2 regions of the Amycolatopsis sp. SB7-3 genome follow, and region 2 is predicted to be linked to the other one. Evidence: riboswitches for the same ligand, from Rfam matches in the RefSeq annotation. Region 2 holds a riboswitch; the other holds the start of a gene.

Region 1 (15,165 bases), on a different contig from region 2:
GATAGACGCCATAGGGCGAGGCGGCCGCGGGTGGCGCGGTGACGTGGAACCCGGGGTAGCTCGCGAGCGCGAGCTCGATCGCCGCGCCGCTGAACGCGCGCCCCGCGACCTCCGGATCGGCGTCCTTCACCGCGACGTGCAGCAGGGCGCTCGCCTGCTGCTCGGTTTCGGCGTCGGGCCGGTCGGTGCGGGCCAGGGTCCACCGGACGTCGGCGGGTGGCCGTGCCTTGAGCGCGCCTTCGAGTTGTTCCTTGACCAGAGCGGCTTTCGCCTCGATGTCGAGTCCGGTGAGGACGAACGTCGTCTCGTTCCGGAAACCGCCGAGCCCGTTCAGGCAGACCTTGAGCGTCGGGGGCGGCGGCTCGCCCGTGACGCCGCTGATCCGGACGCGGTCCGGGCCGTCCTCGGTGAGGGTCAGCGTGTCGAACCGCGTCGTGACGTCCGGCCCGGCGTACCGGGCGCCGGTGATCTCGTAGAGCAGTTGCGCCGTAACGGTTCCGACGTTCACCACGCCGCCGGTGCCGGGGTGTTTGGTGATCACGCTGGAGCCGTCGGCGGAGATCTCGGCGATCGGGAACCCCGGGACGCCGATCTCGTGCTCGGTGAAGAAGGCGTAGTTGCCGCCGGTGGCCTGCGTCCCGCATTCGATCACGTGTCCGGCCGCGACCGCGCCCGCCAGCGCGTCGTAGTCGTCGCGCGCCCAGCCGAAGTGCGCGGCCGCGGGGCCGACGATCACCGACGCGTCGGTGACGCGCCCGGTCACCACGATGTCGGCGCCCGCGTTCAGGCATTCCGCGATCCCCCACGCGCCGAGATAGGCGTTGGCGGTCAGGGTCTTGCCGAAGCCGAGCTCTTCCGCGCGCTGGATGAGGTCGTCGCCCTCGACGTGCGCGATCGCGACGTCGACGCCGAGTTTCGCGGCCAGTTCACGGAGCGCGTCCGCGAGCCCGGCGGGGTTGAGCCCGCCCGCGTTGGCGACGATCTTGACGCCTTTTTCCTTGGCCAGCGCGAGATTCTGCTCCATCTGGCGCAGGAACGTCTTGGCGTAACCGCGGTTCGGGTCCTTCATCCGGTCGCGGCCGAGGATGAGCATGGTCAGCTCGGCCAGGTAGTCGCCGGTCAGCACGTCGAGCGGGCCGCCGGTGAGCATCTCGTGGACCGCGGAGAACCGGTCGCCGTAGAACCCGGACGCGTTGCCGATGCGGATCGGGGTCATGCGAACTGCCCCGGCTTCCGGCCGGCTCCGGGAGGCCCGGCGAAGGCCTGCGCGATCCCGAGCCATTCCTCGACGTCCTTGCCGGTGGCGACCAGGTCGGTGTCGGCGGGGTGACGGCGCTGGGTGATCACGAGGCAGAAGTCGACCGCGCTGCCGGTGAGCCGCTGCCCGGCGTCCTCGGGACCGAAAGCCCAGGTGGTCCCGTCGGGCGCGGTCAGCTCGACGCGGAATTCCTCGGCGGGCGGCGCGAGCGAGTTGAGCTTGTAGGCGAAGTCGCGCGTGCGGGTGCCGAACCGGGCGATGTGCCAGATCCGGGCGGTGTTCTCGCGCGCGACGCCGAGCGCGTCGAAGATGTCCTGGCCGTGCGCCCAGGTCTCCATGAGGCGCGCCGTCACCATGGACGCGGCGCTCATCGGCGGGCCGTACCAAGGGATCTTCTGCCCGTCTGGCACCGCGGCGAGCGCTTCGGCGAGCTCCGCGCGACCGGCGCGCCACTCCGCCAGCAGCTCGCGGGGCGGCGTCTTCGCCCCCTCGGCGGCGCCGTCGTCGACGTAGGACTCGCCCGTCGCGAGCAGCCCTTCGATCTCGGCCTGCCACTCGGCCTCGGACCCGCGCGCCGCGATCAGCGCCTTCTTGTCCGTCCAGGCCAGATGGGCGATCTGATGGGCGATCGTCCAGCCTTCGGCCGGGGTCTGCCGCGCCCAGTCCGACGCGGGCAGATCCGCCACCACGTCGTCGATGGCCTGCGATTCCGCCGCGAGATCCCCAAGGATCACGCCCAGGTCAGCCATGCCCGCCTCCTCGCGTCCTCCTCAGGCTGGCACTCGGCGACGGAAAAATCAAGCGCGCCTGATTGTTTTCCTCGATCGACGTTCCGTGAAGGCCTCCTTGAGGGACTCTGGGTCTCTCAAGGAGGCCTTCACGGACAGCGGGCCCCCTCAGGATGTCCAAAAAGGACACTTTTCGAGACCAGGGCGTCCGTTTTGTGCACTTTGCGCAGTATGGCTCAGGGGTCGTGAGTGGCGATGGTCGTTCTAACCCTCTTTACCACTCACGACCTCGACGAAAATCGGACATTATGACCTCAACCGGGCGCACAGTCCGCGCAAGGGGTCCGTTGTGGACACATCGCAGGTTCGATCACGCCATGTTCGACTTTCCCCTCAATAACAGAGGTCCCTCAAGGAGGCCTTCACGGACAGCGGGCAGCTCAGCTCCCCGGCCGCTCGAATTCCCGGATCAGCACCGGATACTGCTCGCCCCCGTGCCCGGCGGCGATCGCGCGATCGGCCATCGCCTTGATCAGCTTCGGCAGCTCGGCGTTCACGCCCAGCGCCTCGCTCTCCTCGACCATGTGCGCCATCGCGCGCGCGTCGGTCTCCAACGCCGACACCTCGGCGGGGAACGAACCCTTGTCGATCTGCTCCGCGTAGCCGGGCAGCCAGTCCGCCACCCCGGCGGCGATCTGCCGCGCGAAGGGTGCGTACGTCGCGGCGTCGACACCGGCCGTCTTGAGCATCGCGGTGCCCTGGAGCCACGCGTTCAGGACGCTCCACATCATCGTCAGACCGGCGACGTCGTAGAGGGACGCGAGGCCGGGGTCCTCGCCCAGATGGCTGACCGTGCCGAGCGCGCCGAGGTCGAAGTCCGGCCGCGGTCCGCTCAGCAGGATCACCGCCTCGTCGGTCCCGATCGACGACGGGATGGCCATGATCGCCCCGTCCAGGTAGCGAGCGCCCTGTTTTTCGGCCCAGGTGGCGGTTTCCCGCGCCTGCGCGGAGTCGCCCGAGGTGAGATTGACCAGTGTCGTGCCCTCGAGCCGGGCGTCGCCGAGCAGTTCGCGCACGGCGGGATAGTCGGTGAGGCACACGATCGTCACGCCGCCGAGCGCGTCACCGATCGTGGGCGCGAGCCGCGCGCCTTCGGCCACGAGCGCGTCCGCCTTGGCGGCCGTCCGGTTCCAGACGGTGGTGGGATACCCGGCCTTCAGGAACGCGCGGGCGAGCGCGGTGCCCATCAGGCCGAGGCCGACGACCGAAATCGGGGTGTTCGTTTTGTCTGTCATGGCACGATCGTCAACGTTGATACCGGTATGAAGGTCAAGTGGGGAAAGCGATGAAGATCGGTGAACTGAGTCACCGGACGGGCGTCAACGCCCACCAGCTGCGCTACTACGAGGCGCAGGGTCTCTTGGAGGCGAGCCGCGGCACGAACGGCTACCGCGAGTACGACGAGACGGCGTTGCTGCGGGTGCGGCAGATCCGCCATCTGCTCGCCGCCGGCCTGTCGTCCGAGGACATCGCGTACCTGCTCCCCTGCGCGATCGGCGAGGAGCCCGAGCTGATCGGCTGCCCCGAACTGCTGGCCGCGATGCGCGAGCGGCTCGGCCGCCTGGACGAGCAGCTGGCCAAGCTGAACCGGTCGCGTGACGCGCTGGCCGAGTACATCGTCGTGGCCGAGCGGGTCGGCGCCGAGACCTATCCGCCGTTCGACGGCACCGCCGCGTGAACGAGGCGATCCGGGAGCAGGGCACCGGCGAGGCGGACCATCTGGACGACGTCGAATGAGCCTTGTTGACACCTTGTCAACACTGGCTTACTTTCACGTCATGAGCGCGTACGCCGAAATCACCTACGAGGTCGAAGACCGCATCGCGACGGTCACGCTCAACCGGCCCGAGGCCCGCAACGGCTACACCATCCGCATGGCCGACGAACTCGGCGACGCGATGGACCGCGCCGACCGCGACGAGGACGTCCGGGTGGTGATCCTGACCGGCAACGGCAAGGATTTCTCGGTGGGCGCCGACCTCACGCAGGGCGGTTTCGACTTCGACCCGGAGACCGGGCCGGACGCGGCGTGGCAGGAGCCGGCGGGACGCTGCTCGAAGCGGATCTTCACGATGAACAAGCCGGTGATCGCGGCCTTGCGGGGCGCGGCCGTCGGCGGCGGCGTCACGATCACGCTGTCGTGCGACTACCGCCTCGCGTCCACGGACTCCCGGTTCGGCTTCGTGTTCGTCCGCCGCGGGATCTACCCCGAAGGCGCGTCCGCGTGGTTCCTCCCCCGGCTCGTCGGGATGGGCACGGCGCTCGACTGGATGATCAGCGGCCGCGTCTTCGGCGCCGAGGAAGCGAAAACGGCCGGACTGGTCCACAGTGTCCACGAGCCCGAGGAAGTGCTCGGCAAGGCCCGCGAACTGGCTCGCGAGATCGCCGCGACCACGTCGCCGGTCTCGGTCGCCGTGACCCGCCAGCTGCTGTACCGGATGGCGAGCGCGGAATCGCCGTTCCCCGTGCACGAGCTCGACTCCCGGCTGATCGGCGGCCTGGGCGCCAGCCCGGACGCGGTCGAGGGGGTCGTGTCCTTCCTGCAGAAACGACCACCGGAGTTCTCCATGCGCGTCGACACCGACCAGCCTCCCTACCTGCCATGGCTGAACAAGTGACCGCCTATCCCCCGGAACCCTGGAACCTGGCCGGTCAGGCGTACCTGTCGATCTGGCGTGTCCCGGTGAGCGAACTGCCCACACTGCCCGGCGGTGTCGAGCCGATCGTGGTCGGCGGCCGCGCCCAGGTGTTCACCGCCTGGATCGACTACCAGGAACCCGGGCAGCTCCAGTACCACGAGCTGCTGGCGACGGTCGCGGTCCGCGGCGAGCGCCTCTCCGGCTCCATCACCGACATCTGGGTCGACAGCGAAGTGTCGCTCGCCGGCGGGCGGGCGCTGTGGGGCATCCCCAAGGATCTCGCCGCGCTCGACTTCGCCCACGGCCGGACCTTCACCGCCTCGGCGGCCACCCAAGACGACTGGATCGCGACGGCGGCCTTCACGCCTCGCCCGAGCCTCCCGGTGCGGATGCCGGCGGCCTTCGACGTCGTCCAAATGCTGGACGGTCGTCTCAAAAGGAGCCCCGTCCAGGCGAAGGCGAGGCCTTGTCCGGCGGCCGCGGACTGGCGGATCAACGAGTCCGGGCCGTTCGGCTTCCTGGCCGGTCAGCGGCCCGTCCTGAACGCCTGCCTGCGCGATTTCAAGATCGTCTTCGGCGGTTGACCAGCCGCTCAGCGTGATCGTCTAACCCGCCAGGGTGAGCCGACGACACGCCACCCATTGGGGCACGTGCAGCCTCCGACCCCTACATGTAGTCTCTGGGAACCGGCACCGCCCAGCGACGGGGAGACCGCTCGGGAGCGGTGGTCGGACAGCTTTGTGAACGTGCAGCGCACGGCCTTGTGAGGCCTTGTGGTGCTTCAACGCGCCCTTTTGGAGACATGCATGTCAGTGGAAACCGGTCAGCGGCCGCCCTCGTCCTCGGACACCACGCCCGCGACCGTGCGAGTCATCCGGCGGGACGGCAGCGTGTCCCCCTTCGACGCGAACAAGATCTCGGTCGCGGTGACCAAGGCCTTCCTCGCCGTCGAGGGCGGTGACGCGGCCGCTTCGTCGCGGATCCACCACCTGGTCAAGGAACTGACCGAGCAGATCGAGACCACCCTGCTCCGCCACGCCGGTCCCGAGACCGCGCTGCACATCGAGCAGATCCAGGACATCGTCGAGCTCGCGCTCATGCGCGGCGAGCACCACAAGGTCGCCCGCGCGTACGTCCTGTACCGCGAGGAGCGCGCGAAGGCCCGCGAGGCCGAGAAGCCCGCGTCGTCCGACGTCGCCATCAGCGTCAAGGCGGCCGACGGCTCGCTCCGCCCGCTCGACTGGGCCCGCGTCTCGCACGTCGTCGGCGAGGCCGTCGCCGGTCTCGAGGACGTCTCGGCGGAGCCGGTGCTGGCCGAGGCCAAGCGCAACCTCTACGACGGCATCAGCGCCGACGAGCTCGCCCTCGCGCAGATCATGGCCGCGCGCGTGCTCGTCGAGCAGGAGCCGAACTACTCCTACGTCAGCGCCCGGCTGCTCGCGGACAAGCTCCGCGGCGAGGCCCTCAGCTACCTCGCGGGCGTGCCGCAGCAGGCCAGCCAGGACGAGATGACCACCCGGTACCCGCAGTACTTCCGGGACTACCTCAGGCGCGCCGTCGAGCTGGAGCTGGTCAACCCCGAGCTGCAGGCCTTCGACCTGGACAAGATCACGGCGGCCATCCGCGCCGAGCGCGACCTCGACTTCGGCTTCCTCGGCCTGCAGACCCTGTACGACCGGTACTTCCAGCACCACGACGGGGTTCGATTCGAGCTGCCGCAGGCGTTCTTCATGCGCGTCGCCATGGGCCTGGCGATCCGCGAGGACGACCGTGAGGCTCGTGCCATCGAGTTCTACGAGCTGCTCTCGACGTTCCACTTCATGGCGTCCACCCCGACGCTGTTCAACTCGGGCACCACGCGCCCGCAGCTGTCGTCCTGCTTCCTGACCACGGTCGACGACGACCTGGACTCGATCTTCCAGGCGTACAAGAACAACGCGCTGCTGGCGAAGTACTCGGGCGGTCTCGGCAACGACTGGACCCCGGTCCGCGGCCTCGGCGCGCACATCAAGGGCACCAACGGCCAGTCGCAGGGTGTCGTGCCGTTCCTCAAGATCGCCAACGACACCGCGGTCGCGGTGAACCAGGGCGGCAAGCGCAAGGGCGCGGCCTGCGCGTACCTCGAGACCTGGCACGTGGACATCGAGGAATTCCTCGACCTGCGCAAGAACACCGGTGACGACCGTCGTCGTACGCACGACATGAACACCGCGAACTGGGTGCCGGACGAGTTCCTGCGCCGGGTCGAGGCCGACGCGCAGTGGACGCTGTTCTCACCGAACGAGACCCCGGACCTGCACGACCTCTACGGCAACGCGTTCGCCGAGCGCTACCGCGAGTACGAGGCCGCCGCCGAACGCGGTGAGCTCAAGGTGTTCCGCAAGGTCCGCGCGGTCGACCTGTGGCGCCGCATGCTGACAATGCTGTTCGAGACCGGCCACCCCTGGATCACCTTCAAGGACCCGTGCAACCTGCGTTCGCCGCAGCAGCACGTGGGTGTCGTGCACTCGTCCAACCTGTGCACCGAGATCACCCTGAACACCACCACCGACGAGGTCGCGGTCTGCAACCTCGGCTCGGTGAACCTGCTCAAGCACGTCACCCCCGAGGGCCTGGACACCAAGCGCCTCGAGAAGACCGTGCGCACCGCGGTCCGCATGCTCGACAACGTGATCGACATCAACTTCTACACGATCCCGGAGGCGCGCCGCTCCAACCTGCGTCACCGCCCGATCGGCCTCGGCCTGATGGGCTTCCAGGACGCGCTGTTCGAGATCGGTGTCCCGCTGTCCTCGGACGAGGCCGTGCAGTTCGCGGACACCAGCATGGAGCACATCAGCTACTACGCGATCTCGGCGTCGACCGACCTCGCGGAGGAGCGCGGCCAGTACCAGACGTTCGAGGGTTCCTTGTGGAGCAAGGGAATCCTGCCGATCGACTCGATGCAGCTCTTGATCGACGCGCGTCAGGGCGACGCGCTCGACGTCGACACCTCGTCCACTTTGGACTGGGCGCCGCTGCGTGAGCGGGTCAAGACCGTCGGCATGCGCAACTCCAACGTGATGGCGATCGCGCCGACCGCGACGATCTCCAACATCTGCGGCGTCGGGCAGTCGATCGAGCCGCTGTTCCAGAACCTGTTCGTCAAGTCGAACATGTCCGGCGACTTCACCGTGGTGAACCCGCACCTGGTCCGCTCGCTCAAGGAGCGCGGGCTGTGGGACGAGGTCATGGTGTCGGACCTGAAGTACTTCGACGGCAGCCTCGGCCAGATCGACCGCGTGCCGGACGACCTGAAGGCGCTGTACGCGACCGCGTTCGAGATCGAGTCCAAGTGGCTGGTGGACGCCGGTTCGCGGCGCCAGAAGTGGATCGACCAGGCCCAGTCGCTGAACCTGTACATCGCGGCGCCCAGCGGCCGCAAGCTCGACGAGCTGTACCGCTACGCCTGGCACAAGGGCCTCAAGACCACGTACTACCTGCGGGCCCGGTCCGCGACGCACGTGGAGAAGAGCACCCTGCGCGGCACCGACGGCAAGCTGAACGCGGTTTCGGCCACCCCGGCCCCCGCCGCACCCGCTTCGCCGAAGCCCGCCGCCGCCCCGGCTCCCGCCGCTTCGCCCGCGCCGTCGGCTTCCGCCGCGGTGTCGCCGTCGCCTGCCGCCGCGGTCCCGGCGGCCGCGGTCCCAGCCGCGGTTCCCGCCGCCAAGCCGGAGCCGAAGGAGATGCCGAAGGTCTCGGACGTCGACTTCGTCGCCACCGAAGGTGCCGCCTGCCGGATCGACGACCCCGACTGCGAAGCCTGCCAGTAAGACATCGTCGTGAGTGGCGATTCGGGTTCTAACCCGAATCGCCACTCACGACCCCCGACTCGTGAAGTGAGCTTTCATGACCACCTTTGACGCCTCCGCCGACGCCACGGGCCTCGGTGAGATCGAAGTCGGCGCCGCCCGCATCAACGTCGACGACAAGCGGATGATCAACGCCCGCGCCGACGTCAACCAGCTGCTGCCGATGAAGTACACCTGGGCGTGGGAGAAGTACCTCGCCGGCTGCAACAACCACTGGATGCCGACCGAGGTCGCCATGCAGGCCGACATCGCGCTGTGGAAGTCGCCCGACGGCCTCACCGAGGACGAGCGCACCATGCTCAAGCGCAACCTCGGCTTCTTCGCCACCGCGGAATCCCTGGTGGCCAACAACATCGTGCTCGCGGTTTACCGGCAGATCACCAACCCCGAATGCCGCCAGTACCTGCTGCGCCAGGCGTTCGAGGAGGCCGTGCACACGCACACCTTCCAGTACATCTGCGAAAGCCTCGGCCTCGTCGAGGGCGAGCTGTTCAACATGTACCGCGAGGTCCCGTCCATTTCGGACAAGGACGCGTGGGCGCTGAAGTACACGCAGAACCTGGAGAACCCGGACTTCGAGACCGGCACCCCGGAAGCCGACCAGAACTTCCTGCGTGACCTCGTCGCGTTCTACGTGATCTTCGAGGGCATGTGGTTCTACACCGGTTTCGCGCAGATCCTCTCGCTCGGCCGCCGGAACAAGATGATCGGTATCGCCGAGCAGTACCAGTACATCCTGCGCGACGAGTCGATCCACCTGAACTTCGGCATCGACTGCATCAACCAGATCAAGATCGAGAACCCGCACCTGTGGACCGAGGAGTTCCAGGCGGAGATCCGGACGATGCTGACCGAGGCGTGCGAACTCGAGGTCGCCTACGCCCGCGACACCATGCCGCGCGGCATGCTCGGGCTCTCGGCCGAGCTGATCGAGCAGTACATGCACTTCATCACCGACCGGCGGGCGCAGCAGATCGGCCTCGCGCCGATCTTCGGCGAGACCGAGAACCCGTTCCCGTGGATGTCGGAGGCGATGGACCTCAAGAAGGAGAAGAACTTCTTCGAGACCCGCGTCATCGAGTACCAGTCCGGTGGCGCCCTCGACTGGGACTGATCCCGAACTCGTAACTCGCGTGTTCGAATCGCGAACTCGCGTGATCAGACACGTAACTCGCGTGATTGAGCGGCGAACTCGCCTTCGATCACGCGAGTTCGCCGTTCAATCACGCGAGTCGTCCCTCTGATCACGTGAGTTACGCCTCCAGTCACGCGAGACGCGGATTCGGTACGCTCCGGAGTGCTACTGGTTCGCCCGGCCTCCCAGGCCGGTCGAGGTAACAGGGAACCCGGTGCGAATCCGGGACTGCCCCGCAGCGGTATGTGGGAACGAAAGCCGTCACCGTGCGAGACACGGTAAAGCACTGGGACATGGCGCCCCGGGAAGCGACGGCCGGTAGGAGCGAGCGAGTCGCCCACGAGTCCGAAGACCTGCCCGTGGTACGCGCGCCGACGGCGTGCGTGAGTCCGGGCCTCGTGGGATGGGCACGACCGAACGGCGGTCACTCCTGCGCGCTCCGGGCTCCGACGACAAGCTCGCGAGGAGAGAGCTGTGACCGAAATCGGCACGACAGTGCTGGGCTACCCCCGGATCGGACCGGACCGGGAACTCAAGCGTTCACTCGAACGCTACTGGGCGGGAAAGACCGACGAAGCCGAACTGCTCGGCACCGGCCGCGCGCTGCGCACCCGCGCCTGGCGGGAACTCAAGGACGCGGGACTGGATTCCGTCCCCTCCAACACGTTCTCCCATTACGACCAGGTGCTCGACACCACGGAGCTGTTCGGAGCGCTGCCGGAGCGCTTCACCACGCTCGGCCTCTCGCCGCTCGACACCTACTTCGCCGCCGCGCGCGGGGTGCAGGACGCGCCGGCGATGGAGATGACGAAGTGGTTCGACACGAACTACCACTACATCGTCCCCGAACTCGGCCCGGACACGACGTTCTCGCTCACCGGCACCAAACCGCTCGACGAGTACCGCGAAGCCCGCGCGATCGGTGTCGAGACCCGGCCGGTGCTGGTGGGCCCGGTGACGTTCCTGCTGCTCGCGAAGCCGGCCGAGACGGGTCCTGAGGGCTTCCGTCCGCTGGAGCTGCTCGACAACCTTCTCGACGGCTACGTCGAACTACTTCGCCGTCTGCACGACGAAGGCGTCGAGTGGGTCCAGTTCGACGAGCCCGCCTTCGCCGCGGACCGCAGCGAACGGGAGCTCAACGCGCTCATCCGCGCCTACCACCGGCTCGCGAAGGAGACCGCGCGGCCGAAGATCCTGGTCGCCGGGTACTTCGGCGGGCTCGGCCGCGGACTCGGCGTACTCGCCCGCTCCCCGATCGACGCCATCGCCGTCGATCTCGTCTCCGATGAGTCCTTTGTGGACGCCGTCGCCTCCGAGCCCGCCTTGCGGGACAAGGAGGTCCTGGCCGGTGTCGTGGACGGGCGCAACGTCTGGCGCACGGATCCGACCCGCGCGCTCAGCCGGGCGGCGACGTTGCTGGGCACCGCGAAGTCGGTCAGCGTGTCGACGTCCTGTTCGCTGCTGCACGTGCCCTACGACGTCGAACGGGAGGACGGGCTTCACCCGCGGCTGAAGGGCTGGCTCGCTTTCGCCAGGCAGAAGGTCGACGAGGTCGTCCTGCTCGGGCGTGCGTTGAAGGAAGAGGGAGTCGACCTCTCCGCCGCCCGCGCCGCGGCTGCGGATCGCGCGACGGCGGCCGACCTGGCCGACAGCGGGGTCCGCGCCCGGCTGGAGGCGCTGCGGCCGGAGGACACCGTCCGCTCCCCCTACGCCCGGCGCGCGGCGGCTCAGCAGGCCGCGTTGAACCTGCCGCCGTTGCCGAGTACGACGATCGGCTCCTTCCCGCAGACCACCGAAGTCCGGAAGGCGCGGGCGGCGCACAAGGCGGGTTCGCTGGACGACGCGGGCTACGAAGCCGCGATGAAGGCCGAAATCGAACGCGTCGTCCGGCTGCAGGAGGACCTCGGCCTCGACGTGCTGGTGCACGGTGAGCCCGAACGCAACGACATGGTGCAGTACTTCGCCGAGCGGCTGGCCGGATTCGCGGCCACCGACTTCGGCTGGGTGCAGTCCTACGGTTCGCGGTGCGTCCGGCCGCCGATCCTGTACGGCGACGTCTCACGTCCGGAGCCGATGACCGTCGAGTGGGCGCGCTACGCGCAGGGGCTGACCGGCAAACCCGTCAAGGGCATGCTGACCGGACCGGTGACGATCCTGGCGTGGTCGTTCGTCCGCGACGATCAGCCGCTGGGCGAGACCGCCCGTCAGGTGGCGCTGGCCATCCGCGACGAGGTGCACGACCTGCAGGAGGCGGGCATCCGCGTCATCCAGGTGGACGAGCCGGCGTTGCGGGAGCTGCTCCCGCTGCGCGCGGCGGCGCACGAGGCGTACTTCGCGTGGGCGGTTTCGTCGTTCCGGCTGGCGACTTCCGGGATCGACGACGCCACCCAGATCCACACGCATATGTGCTATTCGGAATTCGGTGAGGTGGTCAAGGCGATCGACGCGCTCGACGCCGACGTCACCAGCATCGAGGCCGCGCGGTCGAAGATGGAGGTCGTCACCGATCTCGGCGCGGCGGGCTTCGGCCGCGGCGTCGGGCCGGGTGTCTACGACATCCACTCGCCGCGTGTCCCCGGCGTGGACGAGGTCAGCGGCCTGCTGCGGACCGCCGTCGGCGCCGTGCCCGCCGAGCGGATCTGGGTCAACCCGGACTGCGGCCTGAAGACCCGCGGCTACGCCGAGGTCGAACCGGCCCTGCGGAACCTCGTCGCGGCCGCCCGCACGGTCCGCTCCGAACTGGCCTGACCGGTCCGTGAAGGCCTCCTTGAGGGACCCAGGGTCCCTCGAGGAGGCCTTCACGGAACTTCCATCGAGGTATTGTCAACGCGTCAATAAGGGTGCGATGGTGGAGCGGTAACCGGTCTCAGCGGGGAGATGGTCACCATGGCGAACGCCGTCGAAAAGGTCACCGGGGCGCTGCGCGAGCGGGTTCCGCCGCTCACCTCGATCCCCCTGCCGCGTTCGGTCGACCAGCGCTGGCTCGGCGCGACCTGGCCGGTCCGCGAACTCGCACCCGCCCCGCCGGGCCTCAAACCCGTCCTCGGTGACGAGGGGCCGCCGGTGATCGGGCACGCGCTGGACTTCATGCGCTTCGGCATCGAGTTCGGCCTCAAACGCTACGAGACCTACGGACCGGTGTCGTGGATGGGCGCGTTCGGGCGCCGCATCGTCGCGCTCACCGGCCCGGAGGCCACCCAGATCGCGTTGGTGAACAAGGACAAGGCCTTCTCCCAGGAGGGCTGGAAGTTCTTCATCGAGCAGTTCTTCGACCGCGGCCTGATGCTGCTCGACTTCGGCGAGCACCATCTGCACCGCCGGATCATGCAGGCGGCCTTCACCCGGCAACGGCTCACCGGTTACGTCGACCAGATGGGCCCGGCCCTGCGCGACGGCATCGCCGCGTGGGCCGACCGGCCGAACCCGCGGATCTACTGGTCCCTCAAGCAACTCACGCTCGACGTCGCGACCCGCGTGTTCATGGGCATGAGTTCCGGCGACGACGCGGCCGTGATCAACCGCGCGTTCGTGAACTCCGTGCGCGCGGGCACGGCCATCGTGCGGTTCCCCGTCCCCGGCGGCCGCTGGGCGGCGGGCCTGCACGGCCGCAAGGTCCTCGAACGCTACTTCTCGGCGAACCTGCCCGCGAAACGGGCGAGCGACGGCGACGACCTCTTCACCGCGTTGTGCCACGCCACCACCGAGGACGGCGACCGCTTCACCGACGCCGACGTCGTCAACCACATGATCTTCCTGATGATGGCCGCGCACGACACGTCGACGATCACCAGCGCCGCCGCCGTCTACCACCTCGCCAAGCATCCGGAGTGGCAGGAACGCGCGCGCCGGGAGTCGCTCGCGCTCGGCGACGCCGTGCCGGACATCGAAGCGCTGGAGACCCTGACGACGCTGGACCTGGTGATCAAGGAAGCCCTGCGCCTGGTGGCCCCGGTTCCTTCCCTGACCAGGAAGACCGTGAAGGACACCGAGGTTCTCGGGCATTTCATTCCCGAAGGGACACTCGTCGGGATTTCCCCGACCGTCAACCATTTCTCCCCGGAGCACTGGACGGATCCGATGCGGTTCGACCCGGACCGCTTCGGCGAGGACCGCCGCGAGGACAAGTCGCATCGCTACGCGTGGATGCCGTTCGGCGGTGGGGCGCACAAATGCATCGGCCTGCATTTCGGGACGTTCGAGGTGAAGGCGCTGCTGCACGAGATGCTGCGGGCGTATCGCTGGTCGGTCCCGGAGAGCTACACCGCGCGCTGGGATTACGTGTCGCTGCCCGTGCCGGCGGACGGCCTGCCGATCCACCTGACGCCTCGGTGAACCCATGTCCACGATCGAGCACTCTTGGTAACTTCCGGTCACCACTCGTGTAGCAGCGATCACCCTTTCAGCCGGTAGACACCCCGGATCGCGCATGGTGCCGTGGCACTACACCCGGTCGGCTCATACCTAGTGTGGGTCCGTGGGCTCGGACACCCGGTCTGAGCTGGCCATCAACCGCGCATGAAGAGGTGAAGTGTGCCCGAACCTGGTTCCGCGCCAGGGTTGGTGGACGTGGCCCGGAGATGGGCCGAGACGCTCGCTGACACTAAAGGAGTATCGCTTCCCAAGGAGCAACTCGAACAGTTCCTGCTCGGCGTCGCCGAGGACGCCGTCCGTGCCGAGCCCGATCATCAGCCGGCGCTGCTGCGCTTCTCCAAGCTCTACTCCGCCTCTCCCATCGGGATCGCCCTCGCCGACGCCAACGGCACCATCGTGGAGGCGAACGCCGCGCTCGGCCGTCTCCTCGGCTGTCGTCCCGCCTCGCTGCGCGGCCGGGAGATCCCCGACCTCGGCTCCGCCGAACACGACGTCGCCCGCCTGCGGAACGCGCTCGCGCAACTCATGACGCACGGCCAGCCGACCCAGCAGGAACGCCTGCTGCTGGCCCACAGCGAGGAAGGCCCGCTCTGGGGCGACGTGACCCTGACCGATCTCCCCGGTGACCGGCCCGGTACGACCTATCCGGTGTTGATGGTCGCCGACGCCAACGAGATCCACCTGCTGCAGGAACAACTGCGGCACCAGAACGTGCACGACGTGCTGACCGGCCTGCCCAACGCCACCGCGTTCGGCAACGCCCTCGAAACCGCGCTCGCCGGATCCGGCGGCGAGCAGGTCGCCCTCGTCTATCTCGACATCGACGGCTTCAAGGTGATCAACGACGGGCTCGGTGCCGGTATCGGGGACCAGGTACTGCGCGGCGTCGCGACGAAACTCAGGTCCGTGTTCGCCGGCAGGCACGAGGGTTCCGTCGCCCGGTTGTCCGGCGACGGATTCGCCGTCCTGCTGCGCGGCGATTTCACGCCGCCCCAGGTGATCGCCCTGGTCGAGCAGGCGCTGGAGGAACTCGCCGAGCCGATCTACCTCGGCGGGCACGGGATCGGGGTCAGCGCGAGCGCGGGTATCGTCGTCCGCCCGGCCGCCGACGGCGGCTCCGAAG
Region 2 (15,165 bases):
CGCGACGGCCTGCGCGCGCCGCACAACCTGCGGATGGAGCATCTGACGCTGCTGGGGCTGGCCGCCGCGCTCCTCGGCGACCGCGCGCCGGAACTGGACGAGGCGGCCGAGGGCATCGCCGAACGCGGTCTCGGCAGGCCCGCCGCCGTCGCCGCGTGGGCGTACGCCTGCCTGGACCTGGCCGAGGACCGGCCCGACGACGCGCTGAGCAGGCTCGAAGATCTCGCTTCGGGCGTCTCCGGCGACCAGCCGGTGATCCGCGTGCTGGCCACACCGCAACTCGTCGAGGCGGCCGTCTGCGCCGGACGTCCCGAACGCGCCCGTGCCGCGCTGGAGGTGTTCGACCGCTGGACGCTGGCCGGGGCGGAACCCTGCTGGCTCGCGTTGAGCCACCGCTGTCACGCGCTGATGGCGTCGGATCCCGGTGTGGCGGAACGACATTTCCAGTCGGCCATCGAGGCGCACCGGCGGGCGGGCGGCGCGGTGGAACTCGCCAGGACCAGGTTCGCGTACGCCACCTTGCTGCGGCGGCATCGCCGGACCCGTGACGCCCGCGACCAGTTCCGCGATGCCTTGCGCGGCTTCGAAAACGTCGGCGCGGCCCGGTTCGCCGAACGGGCCAGGGCCGGGCTGCGGGCGGCGGGCGAGACCGTCGACGCTCCGCACCGGTCGCTCGCCGGCCTCACGCCGCAGCAGGACGCCATCACCCGGCTGGTGGCGGCGGGGGAGACGAACAAGGAGATCGCGCGGCGGCTGGTGATCAGCCACCGGACGGTGGACCACCACCTGCGGAACATCTTCACGGCACTGGGGGTGCGGTCCCGCGTGGAGCTCGCGCGCCGCGTCGCCTCCGGCGAGTGACGCTGCACGCGAGTCACGCTTCCGCTCACGCCGCACCCTGCGTGCCCAGTCCGTGAAGGCGTCCTTGAGACCCAGGAGGGGTAAGTCAAAGGTGGCGCGTTGTGCCGGCTGGGGCTTGGTGTCCACAGTGGTCACTTTCCGGGCAGAATGCGCCTGCTTTGTGTCGGTAAGTCCAGTTTCGCGGGGAGTCGTGAGTGGCAAATAGGGTTAGAACGACCATCGCCACTCACGACCCCCGGGCGAAACTGCGCAAAGCGCCCAAAGCGGACACTATAGTCTCAGTGAGCGTCCTTTTTGGACAGTCTGAGGGAAGCGCGCCCCACCGACGAGCTCACGTCACGAGCAGGCGAGGACCGGTGCCTGCGGACGGCCACCGCCGTGCAGGTCGCTCAGCGGAACCCTGGCCAGGCCGAGGATCGCCTGCGCGGTCGCGCGCGGAGCGGTCGCCGGGTTCAGGCCGGTGGCGTCGTAGGCGATCGCGCCACGATCCGCCTCGGCGCCGGCGCAGCCGGTCTGCAGCGACCGCAGGAATTCCCGCGCCTTGACCGCGGCGGCGGGACGGTGACCGGCCAGCGCTTCCGCGGCGAGGCCGGTGCTGTTGGCGTTGGGCGCGTTCGTGCCGAAGCCGAAGCCGCCGTTCGCGTGCTGCTTCGTGACCAGCCACGAGATGCCCTCGCGGGCGTTCACCGGGTCACCGGTGGCACGCAAGGCCTGGACGACCGTCGCGGTCGCGTCCACGTCGCTCGTGCACGTCGCTTCGCCGAAGTTCTGCGGGAAACCGCCGTCCGCGCACTGGGTGCCCGCGAGGAACGTCACGGCCGACGCCGGGGCGCCGCCAGGGGTGCGGTCCAGTGCCAGCAGGGCGAGCGACTGCGAAAGGGCGTTGGAGTAGTCGCCGTATTCGGAGCGGTCGGAGAACCGGCCGGACGGCGTGAGCAGCGAAAGCAGGCCTGCCTTCAGGTCGACGCCGCCGAACGACGCCGGGTCCTTGCCCCGGATCTGCGCGGCCAGCATCAGTTTGGCGTGCGCGCCCGCGTAGGCCTCGGTGCCGCTCCCGACGTAGCCGGTGGTGATCTCCGGCTTCGCCAGCCAGGCGATCGCCTTGCCCGCGTTCGTGTCCGACACGCCGGCCGCGGCGAACGCGAAGATCGCGTCGATCGTCAGGCCCTGATCGGGGAACTTCTGGCCGCCGAAGTCGGCCTCGAACCGTTCGCCGTCGGTCATCTGCCTGGCGAGCCAGCCCGCGGCGGCGTCGGTCTTGTTGTGGGTGGCCGCGGCCGCCGCCGGAGCGGTGACCAGCCCGATGCCGCACAGCAGCGCGACAGCGAAAACCAAACGTCTCATGAGAACCCTTTCCCGCATTTCCACGACAGGAGTCGGTGACATCGCGCGACGTGGGTGACCGGGCTCGCCTGGAAGGCATACCGTTGCGGGACAGCGCCGGACTCTCACCGGACTTCCCCCACGACCGCGCGAGAAGACTCTCACCCCGGTCGGGTGCGGGATACCGCCGGGTGCCGATGTGATCCTGGCAACCGACCTGGTCAGCGGTACCTGCCTGAGGTGAACGGGTGTTAACCTCGGCTGGCTCGACAACAGAACACCGCCGCCCGTGACGGGGAAGCCGGTCGAAATCCGGCGCTGTCGCGCAACCGTGGGCCCTTCGGAGGGGCAAGCCGGGATACCGAACGGGCGGACGAACGAACCACTGTCGCGATAAACAGGGGTGACTGCGGCGTCCCGCCTTGTCCTCCGCCATGCCGCAAGGAGGAGTCATGCGCCGCGGGTACCTGGCCGCGTCGGCGTTCGCCGTCATCGTCGCCATGATCGCCGCACCGCTCAGCGGGACGGCGACGGCGGCGAACGATCCCGGTGCCGCGAAGGCGAATGCCCGCTGGCTCGCGACGAAGCTGAAGCCGGACGGCACACTCGACAACCCCAGCGGTGGCACACTGCCCGACCACGGCCTGATGCTCGACGTGCTCTTCGCGATGTACGCCGCGGGCGAAGGCGCGCGGGCCGAGCCGATCGTGAAGTTCCTCGACGACCAGGGCCACGCCACCGACTACTTCACCTGGGACGGGCTCGCTCCCGGCGCGGGCTACGACCAGATCATCGTCGGCGGTGCCGTGGCGAAGACGCTGGTCGCCGCCCAGGTGTCCCGCCGGAATCCCCGGGCCTTCGACGGCTACGACCTGGTCGCCGAAACCCATGCGGCCATCATGCGCAAGGGCCCCGACAAGGGCCGGGTCAGCGATTACGCCAAGGATCCCGCCCTCGCCGACGCGGTCAGCAACAACGCGAACATGTTCGGCCAGGCGCTCGGCGTGATCGGGCTCGCCGTGGCGGGAGAGAACGACCGGATCGCGATCGACAGGCTGCTGACCCAGCAGTGTTCCGAGGGCTACTTCCGCGTCCTCTTCTCCTACATCCCGACGAAGGAGACCGGCGACCACGTCACCCCGGACGGCCGCAAGGTCTCGACCTGCGACGAGGGAAAACCGCTCGGTCTTTCCCCGACCGACGGTGACGCCACCGGGCTCGCCCTCTCGGCGATGCTGGCCGCGAAGAAGGCGGGCGCGGCAGGCCTCGACGCCCCGATCGCCAAGACCGTCTCCTGGCTCAAGGCGAACCAGACACCCGGCGGCGGCTGGGGCGGCGGCGTCGGCACCGAAGCGCCGAACACCAACAGCACCGGCCTGATCGTCCAGGCGCTCGCCGACGCCGGTGGCGCGGACGCGGCGGTGGACAAAGGCGTGCGGTACCTCAAATCCGCGCAGGCGAACGCCGCGTCCGACGCCGGGAACAAGCTCGCGGGCGAACTCGGCGCCATCGCCTACGACCCGGTTTCCTACGAGGCCGCGCGTTCCTCCGGCATCAGCGGCGTCGACACCTGGATCCGCGCGAGTGCCCAGGCTTCGCTCGGGTTGTCGCAGATCGGTTTCCACTCGCTCGCGAAGGGCGAAGTCCTGCCGCCGGCCACCGGCGTCCCGGAAACCCCGGCTCCTGTGACGCAGCCGCACAAGCCGGAGAGCACACCGCCGAAACCCAAGAAATTCGTCACGCCCAGGGCGTCCACCGGCGCCCGGGTGTCGACGGTGGCGGCGACCCCCGCCCCGGCCACCGCGCCCCCGGCCGTCCGCCTCGGGGCCTACCTGACGAACCGGCTCGTCGGCGGCGACCACGTCGAGGTCACCGAGGACGGCAAGACCTACGTCGACTACGACGCCACCGCCGACGTGGTGCTGGCCTTGCGGGCGTTGGACCAGCAGCCGGACGCGGTCGCCCGCGCTTCGCAGTTCCTGCTGAAGCCGGAAGCCGTGCAGGCCTACGCCCACGGAGCGCCGTACGAACAGGGCGAGGCGTCGTACGCAGAACCGCTCGCCAAACTCGTGCTCGTCGCCGAATTCGCGAAGTCGGACGTCGCCGGGCCCTTGCGCGCCGATCTGCTGAAACTGCGCGGTGCCGACGGGGAGTTCACCGACACCGGATCGTTCGCCGACGCCGATCGGACGGTCGAGCGGCACGTTTGGGCGGTGCTCGCCACCGCCGCCGATCCCGGCCCCGCGGTCGAACTGCTCCTTTCCCGCCAATGCGCGGACGGCACCTTCCCGAAGCACCTCGACACCGCGGAATGCGGTTCCGGCGACCTCGCCGCGACGGCCGCCGCGGTCACCGCGCTGGTCGCCCGTCCGCACACGGACGCCGCGCCGCCGACCAAGCGCCCGGACGGCTGGACCGAGCGGCGCGTGTCGGCGTTCGTCTCCGCCGTGGACGCGCTCGGCGTCCGGCCCACCGGCGAGGGCCTGGTGACCGGAGAAGGCGGCGAGGTGGACATCGCGCTCAGCGCCACCGTCGCCGCCGCGCGGCAGACCGCCGGGCTCGACGCGAGCGGAACCGCGCGTTCGCTGGGCAAACTGGTCCAGGCCGACGGCGGATTCACCAAGGGAGCCGGGGGAGAGACCGACTTCCCGACCAGTTCGGCCGCCGCCCAAGGGGTCGCGGGCCGGTCCTGGCTCACCGCCGCGGATTCGCCGCTGTCACCCGCGATCCGGCTGCCGCTGACCGCCGGCACCGACACGCCGGCGCTGGCCGCCGCCCAATCCGACGACCAGCCGGCCTGGGTGATCTGGGGGATCGCGGGGCTGGCCGTGCTGTTCCTCTCCACCGCGATCGCACTCGTCTTCGTACTTCGTCGTTTCACCAAGAAAAAGGGGGTAACACCATGAAGAGACTGCTCGCCGTCACGACCGTCCTCATCGGACTGATCGGGTTGTCCGCCGCACCCGCGAACGCGGTCGACACCACCAAGGGCTACGCCGGGATCTGCACCGGTGCCGACGCGCGCACCGGGGTCACGGTCGTGATCGACTTCCAGGAGCTGGCCGCGCCGACGATCACCCGCTGCTCGCCCAACGCCACGCCGGGCACCGCCCGCACGGGGATCAAGGCCTTGCAGGACGCGGGGATCGCGGTCGCCGGCACCGCGCGCTGGGGGCTCGCTTTCGTCTGCCGTCTGGAAGGACGCCCGTCCGCGACGGAGACGCTCCCGCTGACGGCCAACCCGAACTACAAGGAAGCGTGCGTCACCACCCCGCCCGCGGGCGCGTACTGGGGTTACTGGAACGCCGACGGCTCCGGTTCCACCTGGACCTACAGCAGCTCGGGCGCCCTCAACCGCAACGTCGTCCCGGGCGGTTTCGAGGGCTGGTCGTTCTCGCTGAACAAGTCCGCGACCACCAACCCGCCGCCCGGCGTCACGCCGAGGAACCCGGCCATCCCGTGAAAAGGGTCCTTCCCGCGGTGGCGGCGGTCTTCCTGATCGCCGCCACGGCGCCGTCCGCGCACGCGGTCGACCAGAGCAAGGGATATCCGGGGTTCTGCAAGGACGCCACCGGGGTCACCGTCGTCGTCGACTTCCAGCAGCTCGGCGGCACGACCATCGTGCGCTGCAATCCCCAGACCACCCGCGGCACCGGGCTGGACGCGCTCAAGGGCGCCGGTTTCCAGATCGCCGGGGTCCAGCGCTGGGGTGAGTCGTTCGTCTGCCGGGTCGAGAACCGCCCGTCCGCGGCCGAGACCGTCCCCATCACCGGCCGCGGTGACTACCGTGAGCCGTGCGTCGACACGCCGCCGGCTCAGGCCTATTGGTCCTACTGGCACGCCTCGAACAACTGCGCCTGGGACTACAGCCAGTGGGGCGTCAAGAACCGCGACTTCATCCCCGGCGGTTTCGAAGGCTGGTCGTTCTCCTTGAACGCCACCACCCAGAGCAACCCGGTCCCGCGGATCTCGGCCGTACGGCCGGGTACCGAGAGCCAGCCCTGTGTGCCACGCGAGGAAGCCAAGCCGGTCACCGGTGATCCTGGCGAGCGCCAGCAGCGACCGCCGTCGGGGAACGGACAGCAGGCCGACGGACCTCAGCCGACAACAGGCGCGGGAGAGGCTCCGGCCGCGGGTCCGAGTTCCGGCGCACTGCCGCCGCCCAAACCGCGCCCGAGTGCTTCGGCGCGGCCGAAGGCGCAGGATCCGTCGATGAACGTCGCGTTCACCGGCGGCGAGAACGCCGAGGACGTCAACGCGGTGATCGACCGCGAGTCCGGAGCGGGCGGCTGGGCGCCTTGGGCCGCGGGAGCCGCGGTGCTCGCGTTGTGCGTCGCGGGATTCCTGATGGCACGCAGACGCAAACGCGCACAAGGAGTTTGATGACGTCCTACTTCCTGCCGCGCGATCTGCACCCGGCCGCGTGGTGGGTGTGGGCGCTCGGACTCGCCGTCGCGGCGACCCGCACGACGAACCCGTGGCTGCTGCTGACCATCGTGGCCGTCGCGGGGTACGTCGTCGTGGCCCGCCGCAGTGAGGCGCCGTGGGCGCTGGCGTTCCGGCTCTACCTGTACCTCGGCGCGTTCATCGTCGCGATCCGGGTGTTCTTCCGCGTCGTGTTCGGCGGCGGCGAGGGGTCCACGATCATCGTGCGGCTGCCCGAGATCCCGCTGCCGGAATGGGCGGCGGGTATCCGGCTCTTCGGCGACGTCTCCGCGGAATCGTTGCTGGGCGGGCTCTACGACGGCATGCGGCTGGCGGCGATGGTGATCTGCCTCGGCGCGGCCAACGCGCTCGCGAACCCGAAACGGCTGCTCAAAGCGATGCCGCCGGCGCTGTACGAGGTGGGCACGGCGGTGATCGTCGCGCTGTCGGTGTTCCCGCAGCTCGCCGAGAGCGTGCTGCGGGTCCGGCGGGCACGCAGGCTGCGCGGCGGTTCGGGGAAGAAGAAGGTGAAGGCGCTGCACACCATCCTCATCCCGGTACTGGAGGACGCGCTTTCCCGCTCGCTGCAGCTCGCCGCGTCGATGGACTCACGTGGCTACGGCCGCGCGGGAACGGTCGAAGCGCGGGCCAGGCTCATCACGGGCACGCTGATGATCATCGGCCTGCTCGGCGTCTGCGTCGGTGTTTACGCCACTTTGGACGGTTCGACGCCGCGATATCTGGCCGCACCGGTGCTTTCCGCGGGCGTCGTGGTCGGCCTGATCGGATTTTGGTCGGCGGGCAAACGCGTCCGGCGCACGCGCTACCGGCCGGATCGCTGGCAGCCACCGGAAATCGTCGTCGCCGTCAGCGGGGTCGCCGTCGCGGCGATCCTGTTCACGACGTCGGAGGTGAACCCGATGAACATGAACCCGTCGCTGATCGGCCTGTCCTGGCCGTCGCTGTCGTGGGTGCCGCTGCTCGGCGTGCTGATCGGCGTGCTGCCCGCGTTCCTCACCCCGGCCCCCGAACCTCCGTACGCCGCACTGGAAGAAGAAGTGCACGCATGATCGAACTGGACCACGTTTCCTTCACCTATCACGACCGCGCCGAACCGGTGCTGTCCGACGTGACGCTGTCCATCGGTGAAGGCGAACTCGTGCTGTTCGCGGGCCGGACCGGGGCGGGCAAGTCGACGCTGCTCGGCACGATCAACGGTCTCGTCCCGCATTTCACCGGCGGTCACCTCGAAGGCACGGTGTCCGTCGACGGCGTGACGACGCGGTCCCGGCCGCCGCGCGAGTTCGCGCATCTGGTCGGCGTCGTCGGTCAGGATCCGCTCGCGGGCTTCGTCACCGACACGGTCGAGGACGAACTCGCGTACGGCATGGAGCAACTCGGCCTCAGCCCGCAGGTGATGCGACGCCGGGTGGAGGAGACCCTCGATCTCCTCGGTATCGCGGAACTGCGCAGGCGCGCGCTGCGGACGCTGTCCGGCGGGCAGCAGCAACGGGTGGCGATCGGCGCGGTGCTCACCACCCATCCCAAGGTGCTGGTGCTGGACGAACCGACGTCGGCGCTGGACCCGACGGCGGCCGAAGAGGTGCTCGCGACGCTGGCCAGGCTGGTGGAGGACCTCGGCACGACGGTGCTGATGGCCGAGCACCGGATGGAACGCGTGATCCCGTTCGCGGACCGGATGATCCACGTGCCGGGCACCGGGGAAGTGATCGACGGAACGCCGCCGGAAGTGCTGAAGGACATGCCCATCGCGCCACCGATCGTCCACTTGGGACGGTTGGCGGGCTGGGATCCGCTGCCGATGTCGGTCCGTGATGCCCGGCGGCGCGCTTCTTCGCTGACGTTGGGTGCTCCGCCCGCACGAAGCACGACCGTCGGCGAAGAACTGCTTGCCGCGTCCGGTGTCGTCGTGCGCTACGGGCCGAAGGTGGCGGTGCGGGAGGTCGACCTGACCCTGCGCTCCGGCGAGGTGCTGGCGATGATGGGGCGCAACGGTTCCGGCAAGTCGTCGCTGCTGTGGGCGGTGCAGGGTTCCGGCCCGCGGCAAGGTGGCAAGGTCACGGTCGAGGGCAAGGACCCGAAGACGCTGAGCAGTGCCGCGGCCCGGGCCCTGGTGGGGATGGTGCCGCAGACCGCGAGCGATCTGCTGTACCTGCAGACCGTCGCCGCCGAATGCGAAGCAGCCGACGCGGAATCGGGTGCGCGGCCGGGGAAGTGCCGGGAACTGCTCGACAGGCTCGCTCCGGGTATCGATCCCGCGTCGCATCCCCGTGATCTTTCGGAGGGGCAGCGTCTCGCGCTCGTGCTCGCGGTCCAGTTGTCGGCCGCCCCGCGGATCATGCTGCTCGACGAACCGACCCGCGGCCTCGACTACACCGCGAAGGCGGCGCTGGCGCGGATGATCGCTTCGCTGACGGCCGAGGGCAAGGCGATCGTCGTGGCCACCCACGACGTCGAATTCGTCGCGACGATCGCGGACCGCGTGCTCGTGATGGCGGAAGGGGAGGTCGTCTCGGACGGCCCGACCGGTGAGGTGCTCGGCGGCTCCCCGGCGTTCGCCACGCAGATCGCGAAGATCCTCGGCGAGCCCTGGCTCACCGTCGACGAGGTCCGGTCCGCGCTTCCGCAGGAGGTCTCGTGACCGCGGCGGTCCGGCTCGGCCCCCGCTCGGCGACGGTGCTCGGGCTGGCGTCGCTGGCCGGGCTGATGATGTTCGTCTGGCCGCTGCTGGTCCGCGTCGAGCCGCAGTCGATGCAGCACGGCCCGGACGCGCCGTTCGTGTTCATCGGGATCCTGCCGATCCTGATCGTCATCGTGCTGGCCGAGATGTCCGAAGGGGGCATGGATTCCAAGGCCCTCGCGATGCTCGGCGTGCTGTCCGCGGTGAACGCCGCCCTGCGGCCACTCGGCGCGGGGACCGCGGGTATCGAGACCGTGTTCTTCCTGCTGGTGCTGGCCGGTCGGGTGCTCGGCCCCGGCTTCGGTTTCGTGCTGGGCTGCACGTCGATGTTCGCTTCTGCGCTGCTGACCGCCGGGGTGGGGCCGTGGCTGCCGTTCCAGATGATGTGCTCGGCGTGGATCGGGATGGGCGCCGGGCTGCTGCCCCGCCGCGTCACCGGCAAGGCGGAGATCGCGATGCTGGTGGCGTACGGGATCTTCGTCGCGTACGTCTTCGGATTCCTGATGAACCTGTGGTTCTGGCCGTTCATCACCGACGCCGAAGTGCCGTACCACGACGGGCACATCTCCTACGTGCCCGGCGCCCCGCTGCTGGAGAACCTGCACCGCTTCGCCGTGTTCACCCTGCTGACCTCGACGGCGGGCTGGGACACCGGCCGCGCGATCACCAACACGGTGGCGATCCTGGTGCTGGGGCCCGCCGTGCTGGCGACGTTGCGCCGGGCTTCGCGGAAGGCGTCCTACGGCGTGATCCCCTCGTTCACCGATGGGCCCGCTTGACGGGCGACGTGAGTGCTGATAAAGAAAGTGATACCCTCTAACTAATCGAAAGGGGGTAGTCGGTGGAGACCTCGCGGGAACGGTACCGGGCCCAGGTCCGCGCGGAGATCAAGCGGCACGCGTGGGAACAGCTGGCCACGACGGGGGTGTCAGCGCTGTCCCTCAACGCGATCGCCAAGCACGTCGGCATGAGCGGCCCCGCGCTGTACCGGTACTTCCCCAGTCGCGACGACCTGATCACGGACCTCGTCCGCGACGCGTATCGAAGCCTCGCTGACACCGTCCAGGCGGTGGCCGAGCCAGGGGTGGTCGAAGTCGCCTACGCGATCAGGGAATGGGCGCTGGCGGACCCGCAGCGGTACCTGTTCGTCTACGGAACGCCCATTCCCGGCTACCACGCCCCCGGCGACACCACGGAGATCTCGGACGAGATCATGGCCGTGTTGCTCCGGGCGTACGCGGCGGAGCCGGATGACGGCCGGGCACTCCGTCGTGCCGTCACCTTCTGGACCCGTCTTCACGGCGTTCTTTCGCTCGAGCTCGCCGGGCATTTCACCGGCATGGGGTTCGACCCCGCCCTGCTGTTCGCCACCGAGGTCGACTCTTTGTCCACAAAGGACGGTTCCCGCTGAGCGGGGCATCCTTGGCCGCTTTCGGCGCTGTGCGGTGGTTTCCGCTTTCTCTGTGCTAGCTTCCGGGGATGCGCGGAGGATCCCGGATTCGTACGCTCGCGGTGCTCTCGTCGATGCTCCTGGCTTCGCTGATCGGCCCCGGTGCCGTCGCGAACGCCTCCGGCGGGCACGGTTGCGAATGCGCCACCCCGTCGATCGACCGATTGCAGCAATGGCTCGCTTCCGGCGAGGGCACCACGCTGCCGCCGACCGGCAGCCTGCTCGTCCGCGAACGCGGCGGTTACGCGGCCAAGGTGACCTTCCTGAACGCCGAATGGCACGTTGTGGTCGTCTGGCTGGGGAATCAGTTCGAGGCGCAGGCGGATCTCTCGAAATCCGCCGGTTTCTGGATGACCTACAGCGCGACCAACGACCTCTACGTCCAGCTGCGTCCCGCCTCGCATTGGAGCGGTGGCGACAAGTGGCTCACGAAGGTTCCGTCGACCGGCGGGAAGCTGGTGAAGAAGTTCTTCAGCTTCAAGCCCGCCGCCTGGACGACGTTGCCCGAGCTGGGGACTCCTGGGTACTCCTTCGCTTCGGCGCTCACCGAGGCGCGGGGCCTGGTCTTCGTCGGCAAGACCCCGAACAAGCTCGACTTCCGCGGCCTCTCGATCGACCGCTACCGGCCGCCCTGTCTCTGAACGCTCCTCGGATTTCACCTGTCCGGAGCGACGGCCCTCGCGCACCGTGCCCGATTTGTCCTGTACGGTGAACTTTCAGCCGCCTCCGCACGACCGATCCGAGGAGTACCCCAGATGAGCCTGTTCGACTCGCTGAAGGAAAAGGCCGCCGAACTGCTGGGCGGCGCGGGCGACAAGGTCGGCGAACTGACCGGTGTCGACCTTTCCGGCGCCGCCGACCAGGTCACCCAGGCGACCGGCGGGCTGGCCGAGACCGGTCAGGGGCTCGCCGAGAGTGCCACCACGGCGGGCCAGGACGCCGTCGACTCGGCCACCGCGGCCGGTCAGGGCGTCGTCGACTCCACCGGTGCCTTCGGTGACGCCGCCACCGGACTGGCCGGCGACGTGATCGACCCGAACGCCCGGGGCTGATCGCCCCCGGACTCCCCGGTATCCCGCGGATACCGGGGAGTTCGTCATTTCTCCGGTGGGACGACGTCCGTTCTTCGGCAAGACGATCTTCGCTTTTCCTTGTCCCGCAAGGGAATTATCGCCGTCCGGGTGAATGAGGAAACGGTTGTGGTAACCCGTCCACGGCCGCGAAGCTCGGTTGGTGATCGTCAACCGACTGAGGCCCGTCGGCCTATGCGCCGGGCTTACCGTGCCCGCCCTTCTCCTGCGCTTCACCGGCACCGATCCGGGTGCGCCGACCGGGCTGCTGTTGTTCGGCCTCGCCGTCGTGGCGGCCTCGTTCCTGCTCGCCTGGGCGGCCGAAGCCGCGCAGGTGGACATCTCCGGCGGCCTCGCGATCGCCGTGCTGGCCGTCATCGCGGTCCTTCCCGAGTACGCGGTGGACCTGTACTTCGCCTACACGGCGGGCTCGAATCCCGAGTACATCGCCTACGCCGCAGCGAACATGACCGGCTCCAACCGGCTGCTGCTCGGCCTCGGGTGGTCCACCGTCGTGCTGGTCGCGCTCGCCGTCGCGAAGAAACGCCGTGGCGCCACCGTCCGCGAGCTGATCCTCGACGCGCCGTACCGGATCGAGCTCGGCTTCCTCGCGATCGCCTCGATCGTCGCGTTCGTCATCCCCGGAACCGGGCAGATCTCGCTGCTCCTCGGCTTCGCGTTGCTCGGCTTCTTCGTGTTCTACCTTTGGAAGGTCTCCCGCGCCGAACCGGGTGAACCCGAACTGGTCGGTCCGGCCGCCACCTTGGGCGCGCTGCCCCGGCGGTCCCGCCGGACCCTCGTGGCCGCGCTGTTCGTGTTCGCGGCCGTGGTGATCCTCGCGAGCGCGGAACCGTTCGCGCACAACCTGATCGCCGTCGGGACGGAACTCGGTGTCGACCGGTTCCTGCTCGTGCAGTGGCTCGCGCCGCTGGCGTCGGAGGCGCCGGAGTTCATCGTCGCGATCCTCTTCGCGCTGCGGGGCAAGGGCGACGCGGCGCTCGGCACCCTGCTTTCCAGCAAGGTCAACCAATGGACACTGCTCGTCGGCAGTCTGCCGATCGCCTACGTCCTCGGCGGGGGAGGCCCGGCACTGCGCCTGGACGGCCGTCAGATCGAGGAATTCCTCCTCACCGCGACCCAGACCTTGCTGGGAGTCGCCGCTCTGCTCGCGTTGCGTTTCCCGCGCTGGGCCGCCTGGACGCTGCTCGGCCTGTTCGCGGTGCAGTTCGCGCTGCCCGGTCAGACCGCGCGCTACGTCCTGTGCGGGGTCTACGCGCTCATCGCGCTCGCTGCCCTGATCCGCAACCGCCGCCATCTCCTGCCGACCCTGGCCGCCCCGTTCCGCCGGGCACCCTATGCCTCCGGGAGTAGTCGTGAGGAGCGGATTTCGGCCTGAGAGCAGAGGTTTCCGCGAGTTCGCGCGCTTAGCGTCCAGGTATGACCAAACGAAGGAAAGTACTCGCCGCGGGCCTGGCGATCCTGCTCCTGGTGGACGGCGGGCCACCGGCTTCGGCGACCCCGGCGCCGCGGATCGACTGGCACGACTGCCGGACCGGGCCGGAAGACGAGACGGGACGACGGCTCGCCGCCGCCGGGGCGGCCTGCGGTGAGGTCGTCGTACCGCTGGACCACGCCGACCCGGGTGGCAGAACCCTTTCGGTGGCCGTCGCACGCCGTCCCGCGAGTGACCCCGCGCGCCGACTGGGCACCCTGGTGGTCAACACCGGCGGACCCGGCCCGTCCCGCGACGGTGTGGCACTACTGGCCCAAGGGCTGCCCCCGGAGGTCCCGTCCGGTGCGCCGTCGCTCGCGGCGCGGTACGACCTCGTCGGGATCGACCCGAGATTCTTCGGGCTCAGCTCGCCGCTGGAATGCGGCTGGCCCACCGGGCGATACCTGCAGAGCGCTCAGCTGGCGAGTCCGGACCGGGCCTCCTTCGACCGCAGCGTGCTGGTCGCGCGGGAGCTCGCGCGAAGCTGCGCGGACCGGGGCGATCTTCTCGCACACGCCTCCACCCGCGACATGGCGCGGGATCTGGACCTCGTGCGAGCCGCCCTCGGGGAATCGAAGATCTCGTATCTGGGCTGGTCTTTCGGCAGCCATCTCGGGTCGGTCTACCGCGGGCTCTTTCCTCGGCGGACCGAGCGGATGGTGCTCGACAGCGCCGCCGCGCCCGGGGCCGCCGGTCCCGCGCTCACCAGGGAGACCGCGCCGGCGGACGCCGCGGCCTTGCGCGACTGGGCGCGGTGGGCCGCCCGCCGGGACGCACAGCATCATCTCGGCACCACCGCGGAAGAGGTACTGGCCACGGTGGACCGGATCGCCCGCGCCGCCGCCCGCGCGCCCTTGCGCGTCGGCGAGCACCGGATCGACGCCGCGATGATCCCCGGCCTGCTGCTCACCGTCGACGACAGCGACGCGTTCTACGCGGAGTTCAGTGCCCAGGTCGCCGTGCTGCGTGACGCCGCTCGCGGTCTCACCGTGACACCGACGCCCACGCAGGAGTGGAAACTCTCCCTGTACACGGACCCGAACGTCGAGCCGTCCTTCGGGTTCAGCGCCACGGTCGCCAACCAGTGCGCGGACCGCGCCGCCTCCCGGGATCCCGAAAGCTACTACCGGGACATCGTGGCGCACCGGGCCGCCGAGCCCCTGTTCGGTCCGCTGGCCCGGCACATCACGCCGTGCGCGTTCTGGCCCGTCCCGCCCGCGGAGCCACCTGTCCCGGTAGGGGACGACCGGCCCGCCCTGCTCGTGGGCGCCTCGGGGGATCCGGTCACGCCGTATGCCGGGCAACTGGCGCTGCGCCGCGCTCTGACCGGATCGAGGATGGTCACGCTGGACGGCGCCTTCCGGCACGGGATCTATCTCTTCGACCCGACGTCCTGCGTCACCGACATCGTCGAGTCGTATCTGCTCGGCGGAGCCCTGCCCCGGACCGACGTCACCTGTGCCCGTCACCGCTCGCCGGGCCGGACCACGCCCGCTTCGTAGGCGAGGACCACCGCCTGCACCCGATCCCGCACCCGCAGCTTGGCCAGGATGTTGCCCACGTGGGTCTTCACCGTTCCCGGCGCGACCACCAGCCGCTCGGCGATCTCGGCGTTGGACCAGCCGCGGGCCATCGCGGCCAGCACTTCCCGCTCACGTCCGGTCAGCGTCGCCGCCGACCTGGCCGCGCCGGGATCGAGCGGGGGCGCCAGCCGGTCCAGCAGCCTGCGGGTGGTGGAGGGGGCGATCACCGAGTCGCCGTCGTGCACCGTCCGGATGCCGGCCAGCAGTTCCTCGGGGGTGGCGTCCTTGAGCAGGAAACCACTCGCCCCGGCCCGGATCGC

Evidence for each region. A riboswitch is a leader RNA that binds a small molecule or an ion and turns the genes downstream of it on or off. The one in region 2 is predicted to bind cobalamin.
Region 1: it holds a riboswitch for cobalamin, as region 2 does, so the genes downstream of both, metE (5-methyltetrahydropteroyltriglutamate--homocysteine S-methyltransferase) here and AB8M46_RS31790 (prenyltransferase/squalene oxidase repeat-containing protein) in region 2, are expected to answer to the same signal.

The regions. Positions count from the first base shown of each region.
Region 1 is NZ_JBFPJQ010000004.1:109,188-124,352, forward strand. It holds gene AB8M46_RS28080 (acyclic terpene utilization AtuA family protein) at 1-1,216, opposite strand, end outside; gene AB8M46_RS28085 (TIGR03084 family metal-binding protein) at 1,213-2,007, opposite strand; gene AB8M46_RS28090 (NAD(P)-dependent oxidoreductase) at 2,427-3,281, opposite strand; gene AB8M46_RS28095 (MerR family transcriptional regulator) at 3,332-3,724, shown strand; gene AB8M46_RS28100 (enoyl-CoA hydratase-related protein) at 3,825-4,664, shown strand; gene AB8M46_RS28105 (acetoacetate decarboxylase family protein) at 4,649-5,269, shown strand; gene AB8M46_RS28110 (ribonucleoside-diphosphate reductase subunit alpha) at 5,492-8,497, shown strand; gene AB8M46_RS28115 (ribonucleotide-diphosphate reductase subunit beta) at 8,574-9,650, shown strand; cobalamin riboswitch at 9,824-10,047, shown strand; gene metE (5-methyltetrahydropteroyltriglutamate--homocysteine S-methyltransferase) at 10,146-12,419, shown strand; gene AB8M46_RS28125 (cytochrome P450) at 12,558-14,003, shown strand; gene AB8M46_RS28130 (putative bifunctional diguanylate cyclase/phosphodiesterase) at 14,238-15,165, shown strand, end outside.
Region 2 is NZ_JBFPJQ010000005.1:340,051-355,215, forward strand. It holds gene AB8M46_RS31785 (LuxR C-terminal-related transcriptional regulator) at 1-861, shown strand, start outside; gene AB8M46_RS31790 (prenyltransferase/squalene oxidase repeat-containing protein) at 1,198-2,205, opposite strand; cobalamin riboswitch at 2,237-2,368, opposite strand; cobalamin riboswitch at 2,480-2,547, shown strand; gene AB8M46_RS31795 (hypothetical protein) at 2,637-5,090, shown strand; gene AB8M46_RS31800 (hypothetical protein) at 5,087-5,647, shown strand; gene AB8M46_RS31805 (ABC transporter substrate-binding protein) at 5,644-6,567, shown strand; gene AB8M46_RS31810 (energy-coupling factor transporter transmembrane component T) at 6,567-7,679, shown strand; gene AB8M46_RS31815 (ABC transporter ATP-binding protein) at 7,676-9,271, shown strand; gene AB8M46_RS31820 (ECF transporter S component) at 9,268-10,089, shown strand; gene AB8M46_RS31825 (TetR/AcrR family transcriptional regulator) at 10,152-10,721, shown strand; gene AB8M46_RS31830 (hypothetical protein) at 10,823-11,401, shown strand; gene AB8M46_RS31835 (hypothetical protein) at 11,516-11,812, shown strand; gene AB8M46_RS31840 (sodium:proton exchanger) at 12,042-13,226, shown strand; gene AB8M46_RS31845 (alpha/beta fold hydrolase) at 13,268-14,824, shown strand; gene AB8M46_RS31850 (response regulator) at 14,788-15,165, opposite strand, start outside.